2 regions of the Roseibium sp. HPY-6 genome follow, and region 2 is predicted to be linked to the other one. Evidence: riboswitches for the same ligand, from Rfam matches in the RefSeq annotation. Region 2 holds a riboswitch; the other holds the start of a gene.

Region 1 (4,994 bases), 320 kb from region 2:
ACCGGAGTTTTGTTGCGGCGATCCCGGGAAAATCGGATGACAGGCTGATGCGGAACGAGCCTCGCAAAAAAATTGCCATACGTGAATGTCAGTATGAAGTGCTCAAAAGCACGCGGTTTTTTCAAACGCTCGATCGGAAAGACGTGTTTTTGAACTGAAAATCGGCTGACTTCGCGCGAATTTGAACTGCGGAACGAAAAAACGGCTCTGCGGGGAACAGAGCCGTTTTTCGTGGAGGTCAGGAAGGGGGGAGGGGCGGCCCCGCTTCCATGACTTATGATATAGGTATTTTTTTCTTGAACGCACGTGATGGAAATCACAGGATTGCGTGTGGGATCAATTTTATGTCGTGAACGTCCTTGGCAGGGGGTAGGTGTGGCAGAAATAAAAGACTTCTTGAAAAACAGCTTTTCGTTGGAAGGGCTTGAGCCGGAATTGGCAGTTGGGCTATCGCGTCTTGCCCGTCCCATGAAGATCGCGGCCGGGACGATCCTGTTCGAAAACGGCGATCCCGGGAATGGTTGTTATGCTGTTTTGGAAGGGTCGCTGAAAGTGTCTCTGCTTTCCGTCGAGGGTGATGAACAGCTTCTGGCGGTTCTGGGGCCGGGTGATCTGGTGGGAGAACTGGCGCTGCTGGACGGCCGTCCACGCTCGGCGACGGTCAGCGCCTTGAAGGAAGCGCAGCTTGCATTCATCGACAAGGCTGCATTCCAGAGGTTTTCCGATGAACACCCTGCCGTTTACCGGCACATGCTGTCGATTGTCGGCAAACGTTTGCGGCATGCCAACGACGTTCTGGCGGCCAGATCGTTCCTGCCGCTGCCCGGGCGCGTGGCGCAGACCCTGTTGCAGTTGTCCGAGACCTTCGGAAAACCGCTGGACGACGGACGAACCCTCATTCACTACAAGCTCAGCCAGGCGGATATCGCCAACATGGCCGGCGCAGCCCGCGAAAACGTCAGCCGTGTCCTGAACGACTGGAAACGGTCCGGCACCATCAGCCGGATATCCGGTTATTACTGCCTTGAGGATCTCGCGTTTCTGGAGCAGGCGGCAACGCTTTGATCTGCTGTTTTCGAAAATACGTGCTGTTATGACCGGCAATGACAAGTGCCGGTTGCGAACGTGTCATCTCCACGGGGGTGACATACCCGACCGGCGGAATTGCCGGATATCGCTTTCTTCCGTCCAGTCGCGGGAACGCCTGAAAACTATCCGGGCAAAGCCGCGCGCTGCGTTCCCGCCAGGATCGTTGCCAGTGTTTCCGTGTTTAAGCTGTCGAGAAAAGCGTCGGAGGCGCGCGCCATGGCCCCTTTGAGTGCGCAGCGCGGCAGAAACGCACAAACGGTCGCTTCCGGCTTCAAACAGGCGACCACGCCCAGGTCCGGTTCGATCAGCCGGACGACATCGCCGAGACGAATCGCATCCGGCGACCGGCCCAGACGGATGCCGCCTCCACGACCGCGCGTTGTTTCGAGGTAGCCATTGCGTCCCAACTGCGCGACGATTTTCATGACATGCGACTTGGCCAGACCAAGTTCCGTGCTGAGCCTGTCGACGGTCTGGGGGCTCTCCGACTGACCTGTGGCCATCAGAATTCTCAAGGCAAAATCACTGGCCTGACTGAGGCGCATGGCAGGGTCCCATAAAACATTCATTTGAGATGTTGATTTTAACTGCGGCATGTGGCATTTAAAAGATGCATTTTAAATGAATGTTATGGAGAGAGTGATGGAAAGTCCCATATCCGGTGCCGACAGATACAAGCTCAGCCCTCGTCCGGTCTCAGATACAGGAGATCGGCTGCGCCGGTATGAGACGGTAGATGTGCACGCGATCCAGGTCATGGTTCATACGTTCTACAGATGCATTCGTGAGCATCCGCGGCTGGGTGACATCTTCAACAAGCGGCTGGATGGCAAATGGGAAGATCATCTGCCGAAGATGGAGGCCTTCTGGCAGTCGGTTCTGCTGAAGAACGGCGCGTACAAAGGCAAACCGGTACCTGCTCATTTGAAACTGAAAGAGGTCGTCAGTTCGGACTATGCGGACTGGCTGTCTGTGTTCCGTCCGGTTGTGCGCGAACTCTTCGTACCGGAAATCGCCGACGAGATTATTGCCGTTGCCGAACGGATCGCACAGAGCCTCTGGCTCGCGACATTCGGGCATGCGGGTTCCATGCCTCCTCCTGAATTGACATCGCAACACTCTGAATGGAGCGGAGCATGCTGGTAGCAATTGTTCTTTTGGCGGAAGCCCTCGTGGTCGTCTGGTTCACCGTGTTCACGCTGATGCTGACATCGATGTATCTGGATTCCAAAGACCTGCCCCTGCCGAAACTCGATATTGCCGGACGGACACTGATCGGCAGCGCTAAACTTGCCTTTTTCGCCGGTATGGCAGCACTCGTCGTCCTGACCGTGTTTGAGATGCCGGTGTTCAGCTAGAAAGGAAAACGTATGTCGGTCTCGAAATTCCTACCACGCGGCCTGCCGATCCTCCTGATCTGGATTGCCGCGCCACTTCCGCTGTGGATCATGGCGATCCTGATGCTGGTGATCTGACAAGAAGAGCTTGTGATCTGCCTGTCTCCCGTTAGTCTTTTCATGACTTGTAACGGAGGAGTAAGCGTGAGCAACGAAGAGGACAAGCCGTCGGGCGAATTGACCCTTCGCACAATGGCGATGCCGGCTGACACGAACGCGGCCGGAGACATCTTCGGAGGTTGGGTGTTGTCGCAAATGGACCTTGCCGGAGGGATCGCTGCCGGTCAGCGGGCCGAGGGCAGGGTGGTGACCATCGCTGTCGACCGGATGAAGTTTATCCGCCCGGTTCACGTCGGAGACGTTTTGTGCGTCTACACCGATGTCGTCAAGGTTGGAAACACATCAATGGAAATCAGGCTCGAAGCCTGGGCGCTTCGGCACCGCTACGGCCACCGTGAAAAGGTAACGGAAGCTCATTTCACCTTCGTATCGGTTGACGATGGCGGGCGGCCACGCCCCGTGCCCAATTGAGCACGAGCTGAGATCAAGGCTCACGTCTGTTCAGGATATCTGCAAACAGGTCTTCGTCGAGCGCACTGGTGCAGCCGCAAGCCCAAAGTTGTAACAGGTTCTGTAGGCGGTCGATCCGCTGCTCCCGCGACAAGGGCGCTTTGTGCCTCGGAAGACCGCCAATGATCCTCCGGCTCTTGATGCGCATCATCACGCAGTCTTCAGCAGCCTTCAGCCAGACAGTCGTATCGGCGAAAGTTGCTTTCACCGCCTGGTGGTGTTCGACAAGGAACGCCGCTCGTCCGGAAATAGGCTCACTCAACAAAAAATCCTCCATCGGTTTCCCGAGGAGGACTGGCGCATGCAATCAAACCGCTTTGTTGCCGGAACGCCTCTTTGAGGTTCCATCCGGCCGCATCCCTGTTGCGGAAACCACCTTGCCCGGTTTGGCAGGTTGGCGAGGGCGCCAGCCCTTCTCTTGATGATGAGGGGCTTATGACATGACTTTTTCTGCTTTGCAAGCTACCCGCAAAAAGTTGATTTCGTCCTTACGGCTGACGGCGATCATAGTCCACGCGCCCATCCACGAGATGAATTCTTCGCTTCATCCGTGACGCCAGCTCCATATCGTGTGTGACGGCAACAACCGTTGTGTTTTGCCTTTTGACGATCGATTGCAGGCTGTCAAAAACCTGTTCGGTGGCCTTGGAATCCAGACTTCCGGTCGGTTCATCGGCCAGGATAAGGTCCGGCGAATTGGCAAGCGCGCGCGCGACAGCGACACGTTGGCGCTGGCCGCCCGATAGCTGCGCCGGGCGGCGGTTGAGGTAATCTTCCAGGCCGAGATCGGCCAAGAGACCCTTTGCATGGTCAATCTGGCTCCTGACGGGAAGGGCACCGAGTTTCTGCATCGGGATCAGGATGTTTTCAAGCGCCGTAAATTCCGGCAGCAGAAAGTGAAACTGAAAGACAAAGCCGATTTTCTGAAGTCGCAACTTGGCCAAATCGGCAGACGAAAGATCTGCGGTTCGGGTGCCTTCGATCAGCATGTCTCCAGCTGTCGGGCGGTCGAGCAATCCGAGCAGGTAGAGCAGGGACGATTTTCCGGAGCCGGATGGGCCTGTGATCGCAACAAACTCTGCTTGTTCAATCTTGAAGTTGACGTCTTCAACGAGCGTGACCGGAACGACAGCGGGCAAAATTCTGGTCAGACCCTTGGCTTCCAGAAGACTACCGTCAGTTTCGCTTTGTAGCGCTGCGGCGGGAGTCATGTCGCGCCTCGAATGATGTCCACCGGGTTGAGCTTTGCCGCCTTTCTGGCAGGAATGAAACCCGCTACCGCCGAGGAAAACAAAGCCAAGGAACACGCAAGCACATAATGAAGATAGGAAAAGTGGATCGGAAGTCTGGTCATCTCGATGTCCGTTGTGACCTCGAATTTCACGGTGGCCAGATAACTCGACAAACCAAACCCGAGCAGACATCCGACAATCGCACCAAGAATGCCGATGACGAGACCTTCCAGCACGAAAATCTGCTGGATGTCCCTTTCAGGAAACCCGAGGGACTTCAGGATCGCGATATCACGAGCCTTTTCGTGGACGATCGTGGACACAATGTTGAAGATCCCGAACCCGGCAACAACGAGGATTGCGCCGACGACCGTGTACATGATGGCGTTGCGAACGACGAAAGCCTCCATGAGCCCTTCATTCGCTTCCTCCCAGGAAACTGCCTTGTAGCCCAACTGACGCTCTGCACGTGCTGCGATGGCATTCGCTTGTCCGATATCGGCAAGGCGGATGGAAATGCCATTGATAATATTGGGTTTTTCAAGCAGGATCTGAACGGCCTTGAGAGGTGCATAGGCGAGCCCTTCGTCGCTCGTCGTAACACCTGTGTGAAACAACCCGACAATCTTGAACCGCTTTGCAATCCCGCCCGCAGACGTCAGAATAACGGTATCGCCCAGATCGGCACCGAGGCGGTCGGCGGCCT
Region 2 (4,994 bases):
GGACGATGACATGGTAGCCCGCCTCGGCAAGCGCGGGCATCTGGTAGCGCCAGGAAAACGCGTGTTCCGGCCAACCGTGACAGAGCACAATCGGATTTCCCGAATGTTCGCGTCCTGCTTCAAATACTTCAAGTTCGACGCCGTTCACAGCAATGAGGCACGGACTTGGAAAATCGGTTGGATTGAACACTGCTCTGCTCCTTGTTGACTTTTAAAGCCGTTACATGAAGCTTAATGGTGCCAAAAACTGGCACTATTAATCGATAGCCTAACCAAATGAATGCACGCCACCGACAAGACGCTCTCGTGCGCAACCTTCGCCGTCAAGGCACATCCACCATTTCTCGCCTGGCAGAAGAGGTTGGCGCTTCTCGGCGCACTGTGTTGCGCGACATTGCAGCCCTGCGCGATGAAGGGTTTGCCATTCACTCGCAAATCGGCCGCGGAGGCGGCCTTTACCTTGATCCGCACTCCATCCAGACCACTGCGCGTCTCTCAGTCGCTGAGGTCTTCGCGCTTCTGATCAGCGTTGCAAGCATGAGAGCTGCCGGCACCCTTCCCTTCTCGGGTCTTGCAGACGCGGCTCTTGCCAAGATCGAGAAAGCTCTGCCTTCGGACAAGGTTCGGGATTTACGGCGTTTTTTGGATTGTCTCTACGTCGGACCGCTTGCTCCCGAGGTCGACATATCCGATCTGGGAACAATGGACCCCGCGCTTCTGCCGGCCTTTGAACCGGCCTTTCTCAATCGCTTGCACCTGCGCTTCCGCTATAGGGACGCGAAGGGCGCTGAGACGACGCGGCATGTGGAGCCGCAAGCCATGCTGATCCTGCCGCCGCTCTGGTATCTGGTCGCCTGGGACCCGTCGCGCCAGGATTTCCGGCACTTCCGAATGGACCGGATCAGCGCAGCCGAATGCGTCGAGGGTTCAACCTTTCGACGACGCCATGTGCCCTTCGACGACAGCGTCCGCCCGGTTCGGCAGACGTTCGATTGACGATCACCGTTCAGGCAGGGTTTCATTCTCCCTGCCTGAGCATCACCTCAGACCGCGTTCAGCGCTTTTTCGACGTCTTCCAGCAGATCCTGCGGATCTTCCAGCCCGACCGACAGCCGCAAAATGCCGTCGGTGATACCGAGTTCGGCGCGCGCTTCTTCACCGATCGACTGGTGCGTCGTTGTTGCCGGATGGGTGATCAGGCTTTTCGCATCGCCAAGGTTGTTGGAGATCCGGATGATGTCCAGCGCATTGGTGAAGCGGAAGGCCGCCTCTTTGCCGCCTTCGATTTCCAGGGCCACCATGGTCGAACCGGCACGCATCTGCCGCTTGGCCAGATCCGCCTGCGGATGGTCGTCCCGCCCGGGGTAGATCAGCCGCTTGACCTTGGATTGGCCGGCGAGAAAATCGGCAATCTGTCCCGCGCTCTCGGTCTGTCGCGCGACACGGATCGGAAGCGTTTCAAGGCCCTTCATCAGGACCCAGGCGTTAAACGGGCTCATATGCGGACCCGTATGCTTCACAAACGGCATGACTTCGTCGACGATCCATTCTTCATCGGACAGAACCACACCGCCAAGGCATCGACCCTGGCCATCGATATGCTTCGTTGCCGAATAGACAACAACATCGGCCCCAAGCTGAAGCGGTGACTGGTAAAGCGGGGTGGCAAACACGTTGTCGACGATAAGGCGCGCGCCGGCCGTTTTTGCAATCTCCGCGACCGCTGAAACATCGATGACTTCCAGCGTCGGGTTGGTCGGGCTTTCCAAAAAAAGCGCGCGTGTGTTCGGTCGCACCGCCGCCTTCCACTGTTCGATATCCGTCCCGTCGACGAGCGTGCTTTCGACGCCAAAGCGCGGCAACAGTGTTTCGCAAATGTAGCGGCAGGAGCCGAACAGCGCTTTTGCCGCGATCACGTGATCGCCGGCCTTGACTGACGCCATCAGGGCAAGGTTCACCGCGGCCATGCCGCTCGCAGTACCACGCGCAGCTTCCGCACCTTCAAGCGCTTTGATGCGATCTTCAAACATGGAAACGGTCGGGTTGGCATAGCGGGAATAGACAAAGCCCGGGTCTTCGCCATTGAAGCGCGCTTCCGCCGCCTCGGCATTGTCGTAGACAAAGCCTTGGGTCAGATACATGGCTTCCGAGGTTTCACCAAAAGGCGAACGCATGGTACCGCCGTGAACCAAAGAGGTTGCAGGACGCCAGTTCTTGGTGGTGGACTCAGTCATTGTCTTGTTCGCTCCAAACGCAAAAAACCCCAGCCTCAAGACCGGGGTTCGCACCTCCGGCCTTTTTTAGCGATTTATTTAACGTGGCTGCAAGCCGGCCGGCCCAAATCACCACGGAATGGCTCCGTGGTAAGGGAAAACCTTGCTGCGGTCAATCATCTTCAGCGAAAGTTCTCGTGAACCGACAAAGCCTGTTGGCGCGGGCCAACCTATCCTTTAAGGATTCCTCTAAGGACAAAAGACGGGAATTCTTCATGAACGTGCCAACCGGCGAGGCCTTGAACGGAAGCGCAACCCTTGCAGCAAGCGGGATTTTACCGGAGCGGATCATTCGCGAAATGTTCGCCGCCGGTGAAATTTCGGCCGATGAAGCCCCTGTTTCCGGGCAGATCCAACCCGCCAGTCTGGACCTTCGCCTCGGCGCGGTGGCTTTTCGCGTTCGTGCCAGCTTTCTGCCTGGCCCCGAAATCCGCGTCGCCGACCGCCTGGAAGAGTTGAAACTTCACACGGTCGACCTCAGGGACGGTGCAGTCCTGGAAACCGGCTGTGTCTATATCGTGCCGCTTCAGGAAAGCCTTGCCCTGGCATCAGACATTTCAGCGACCGCAAATCCGAAGAGTTCGACCGGTCGTCTTGACGTTTTCACACGCGTGATCACCGACAATGGCCTTGCCTTCGACACGGTTCCGGCCGGATACAAGGGTCCGCTTTATGCGGAGATTTCACCCCTCACCTTTCCGATCCTCGTGCGCAGCGGGTCACGCCTCAGCCAGATCCGTTTCCGGCGTGGTCATTCGCTGATTGCCGATGCCATCCTTGAGGACGTGCACCGGACCCATACGCTGATGAGCGGCGGCAACGAGCGCATCGGCGGCGGTGTGCAGTTGTCGATCGACCTTGAAGGAAACGGCCCGGACAGCCTGATCGGCTATCGCGCCAAGCATCATTCCGGGCTCATTGACGTCGATGTAGTCGGAGCCCAGGATCCGCTTGATTTCTGGGAACCGATTTACCGGCGCCAGAAGGGTGAACTGATCCTCGATCCGGACGCGTTCTATATCCTAGTCAGCCAGGAGGCGGTCCATGTGCCGCCGGATTTTGCCGCCGAAATGGTGCCGTTCGATCCGCTTGTTGGGGAATTTCGGGTGCACTATGCCGGCTTTTTCGATCCCGGGTTTGGGCACGCAGACGCAGGCGGCGTCGGATCCAGGGCCGTGCTCGAGGTCCGCTCCCACGACGTTCCCTTTATCGTCGAACACGGTCAGACTATCGGCCGGCTCGTTTATGAGCACATGGCGGAGCGGCCGGTCACGCTCTACGGCGAAGGCATCGGCTCGAACTACCAGGGCCAGGCACTGAAACTGTCGAAACACTTCCGGGTGCCGTCGTAAGACGCCATGCCCCTGAAGACCGTCACGCGCGAATATGAGGGGTTTCTGGAGGACCGGAAGTCCCGCTTTCTGGCGTTTCTGATGCCGATCCAACAATTCGACCAGCGCCTCGACTCGCTGCGCAAGGAGCACAGGAAAGCCAACCACATCGTTACCGCGCATCGCCGCCTGCTGGATGACGGCCGGATCGAGGAAAGCGGCAAGGATGATGGCGAACCGGCCGGAACTTCAGGTATGCCGACTTTGCGCGTGCTTCAGGGCGCCGATCTGATCAATTGCGCCGTTCTGATTGTGCGTTACTTCGGTGGTACCAAACTTGGTGGCGGCGGACTTGCGCGCGCCTATTCCGGCGCTGCTCAGGATGCTATCGGCAATGCGGATCTCGTGCCGTTCCAGAAGATCACGAGCAGAAGACTGAACGCAACGTTTGCGGCAAGCTCCGAGCTGGAGCGAAGGATAGAGAGGCTCGGCCTGACGGTCGTTGCGCGGAACTATACGGAGACCGGTGTAGAACTGACCGTTGAAGGCCCGGAAGAGGCACTGGCAAAGCTTTAGCGTCCTTTCGTGATTGCCGTGTAAACCTTAACATCAACACTCCAGAGGCAAAGATGGACGCGGCTTGTTTTCTAGACCGGCAGCGCCTGCATCCTTTTGCCCTCAACCCTACACCATCGTCATCCCGGACGCCCGGAGGGTGAGCCGGGATCAGGGAGCCGAGGGCATGCGCTCAAATGTGCCGAGGCCCTGCCTCTCCGGTCCCGGCTCGCGCTGCGCTTGGCCGGGAAGACGACGGAGGGTTTTGTTGAGCTTGCTCACGCTCAGGGGTTGCGCGCACTTTGTTATTGCGGGTTTGAAGAAAACTGACTTTTCATCTTGTGCATCCGCTTCCCGTTGACAGAAAGGAGCTGTGAAAGAGGTAATCCTCGATACCGGTTCTGCAAGCGCATCAATCACTTGAAAACATCCCACCACCGTCATCCCGGACGTCCGGAGGACGAGCCGGGATCGGGCAGCCGAGGACATGCGCTCAAAATGCCGGGGCCCTGCCTCTCCGGTCCCGGCTCGCGCTGCGCTTGGCCGGGAAGACCAAGGAGAGTTTGTGCGAGTATGATTGGAGAGCTGAAGTCGGCTAGTTGATCGACCTTAAAAGCTGAGACATCTGAGTACCGCGCCTGAGTTCAATCGACGATCACGGCGGCGCCTTCCCGGCGGTCGTCTCCGATACTCGAAAAATAGCCACGGCTATCGGCGCTGACGGCATGTACGCCGCCGAAGAACATGTTCTTTTCCGCCCAGATACGATGGTCGGGAAAGAGGCTTTTCAATTCTTCAATATCAATACCGGCCTCAATCGCCTCAACATCCAGAT

The links. Region 2 has a riboswitch for S-adenosylmethionine ahead of ABVF61_RS18175 (O-succinylhomoserine sulfhydrylase). Riboswitches for the same ligand answer to the same signal wherever they lie in the genome.
Region 1: linked by a shared signal. The riboswitch ahead of ABVF61_RS16690 (hypothetical protein) and the one ahead of ABVF61_RS18175 (O-succinylhomoserine sulfhydrylase) in region 2 are both predicted to bind S-adenosylmethionine.

The regions. Positions count from the first base shown of each region.
Region 1 is NZ_JBEWCD010000002.1:1,148,589-1,153,582, forward strand. It holds gene ABVF61_RS16660 (ChbG/HpnK family deacetylase) at 1-158, shown strand, start outside; gene ABVF61_RS16665 (Crp/Fnr family transcriptional regulator) at 376-1,065, shown strand; gene ABVF61_RS16670 (RrF2 family transcriptional regulator) at 1,212-1,634, opposite strand; gene ABVF61_RS16675 (group III truncated hemoglobin) at 1,732-2,235, shown strand; gene ABVF61_RS16680 (hypothetical protein) at 2,226-2,447, shown strand; gene ABVF61_RS16685 (acyl-CoA thioesterase) at 2,679-3,017, shown strand; gene ABVF61_RS16690 (hypothetical protein) at 3,031-3,318, opposite strand; SAM-I-IV-variant riboswitch at 3,363-3,486, opposite strand; gene ABVF61_RS16695 (ABC transporter ATP-binding protein) at 3,545-4,267, opposite strand; gene ABVF61_RS16700 (ABC transporter permease) at 4,264-4,994, opposite strand, start outside.
Region 2 is NZ_JBEWCD010000002.1:1,469,772-1,474,765, reverse strand. It holds gene ABVF61_RS18185 (alpha/beta fold hydrolase) at 1-190, opposite strand, end outside; gene ABVF61_RS18180 (helix-turn-helix transcriptional regulator) at 277-996, shown strand; gene ABVF61_RS18175 (O-succinylhomoserine sulfhydrylase) at 1,044-2,234, opposite strand; SAM riboswitch at 2,279-2,359, opposite strand; gene ABVF61_RS18170 (2'-deoxycytidine 5'-triphosphate deaminase) at 2,489-3,625, shown strand; gene ABVF61_RS18165 (YigZ family protein) at 3,632-4,180, shown strand; gene ABVF61_RS18160 (gamma-glutamyltransferase) at 4,804-4,994, opposite strand, start outside.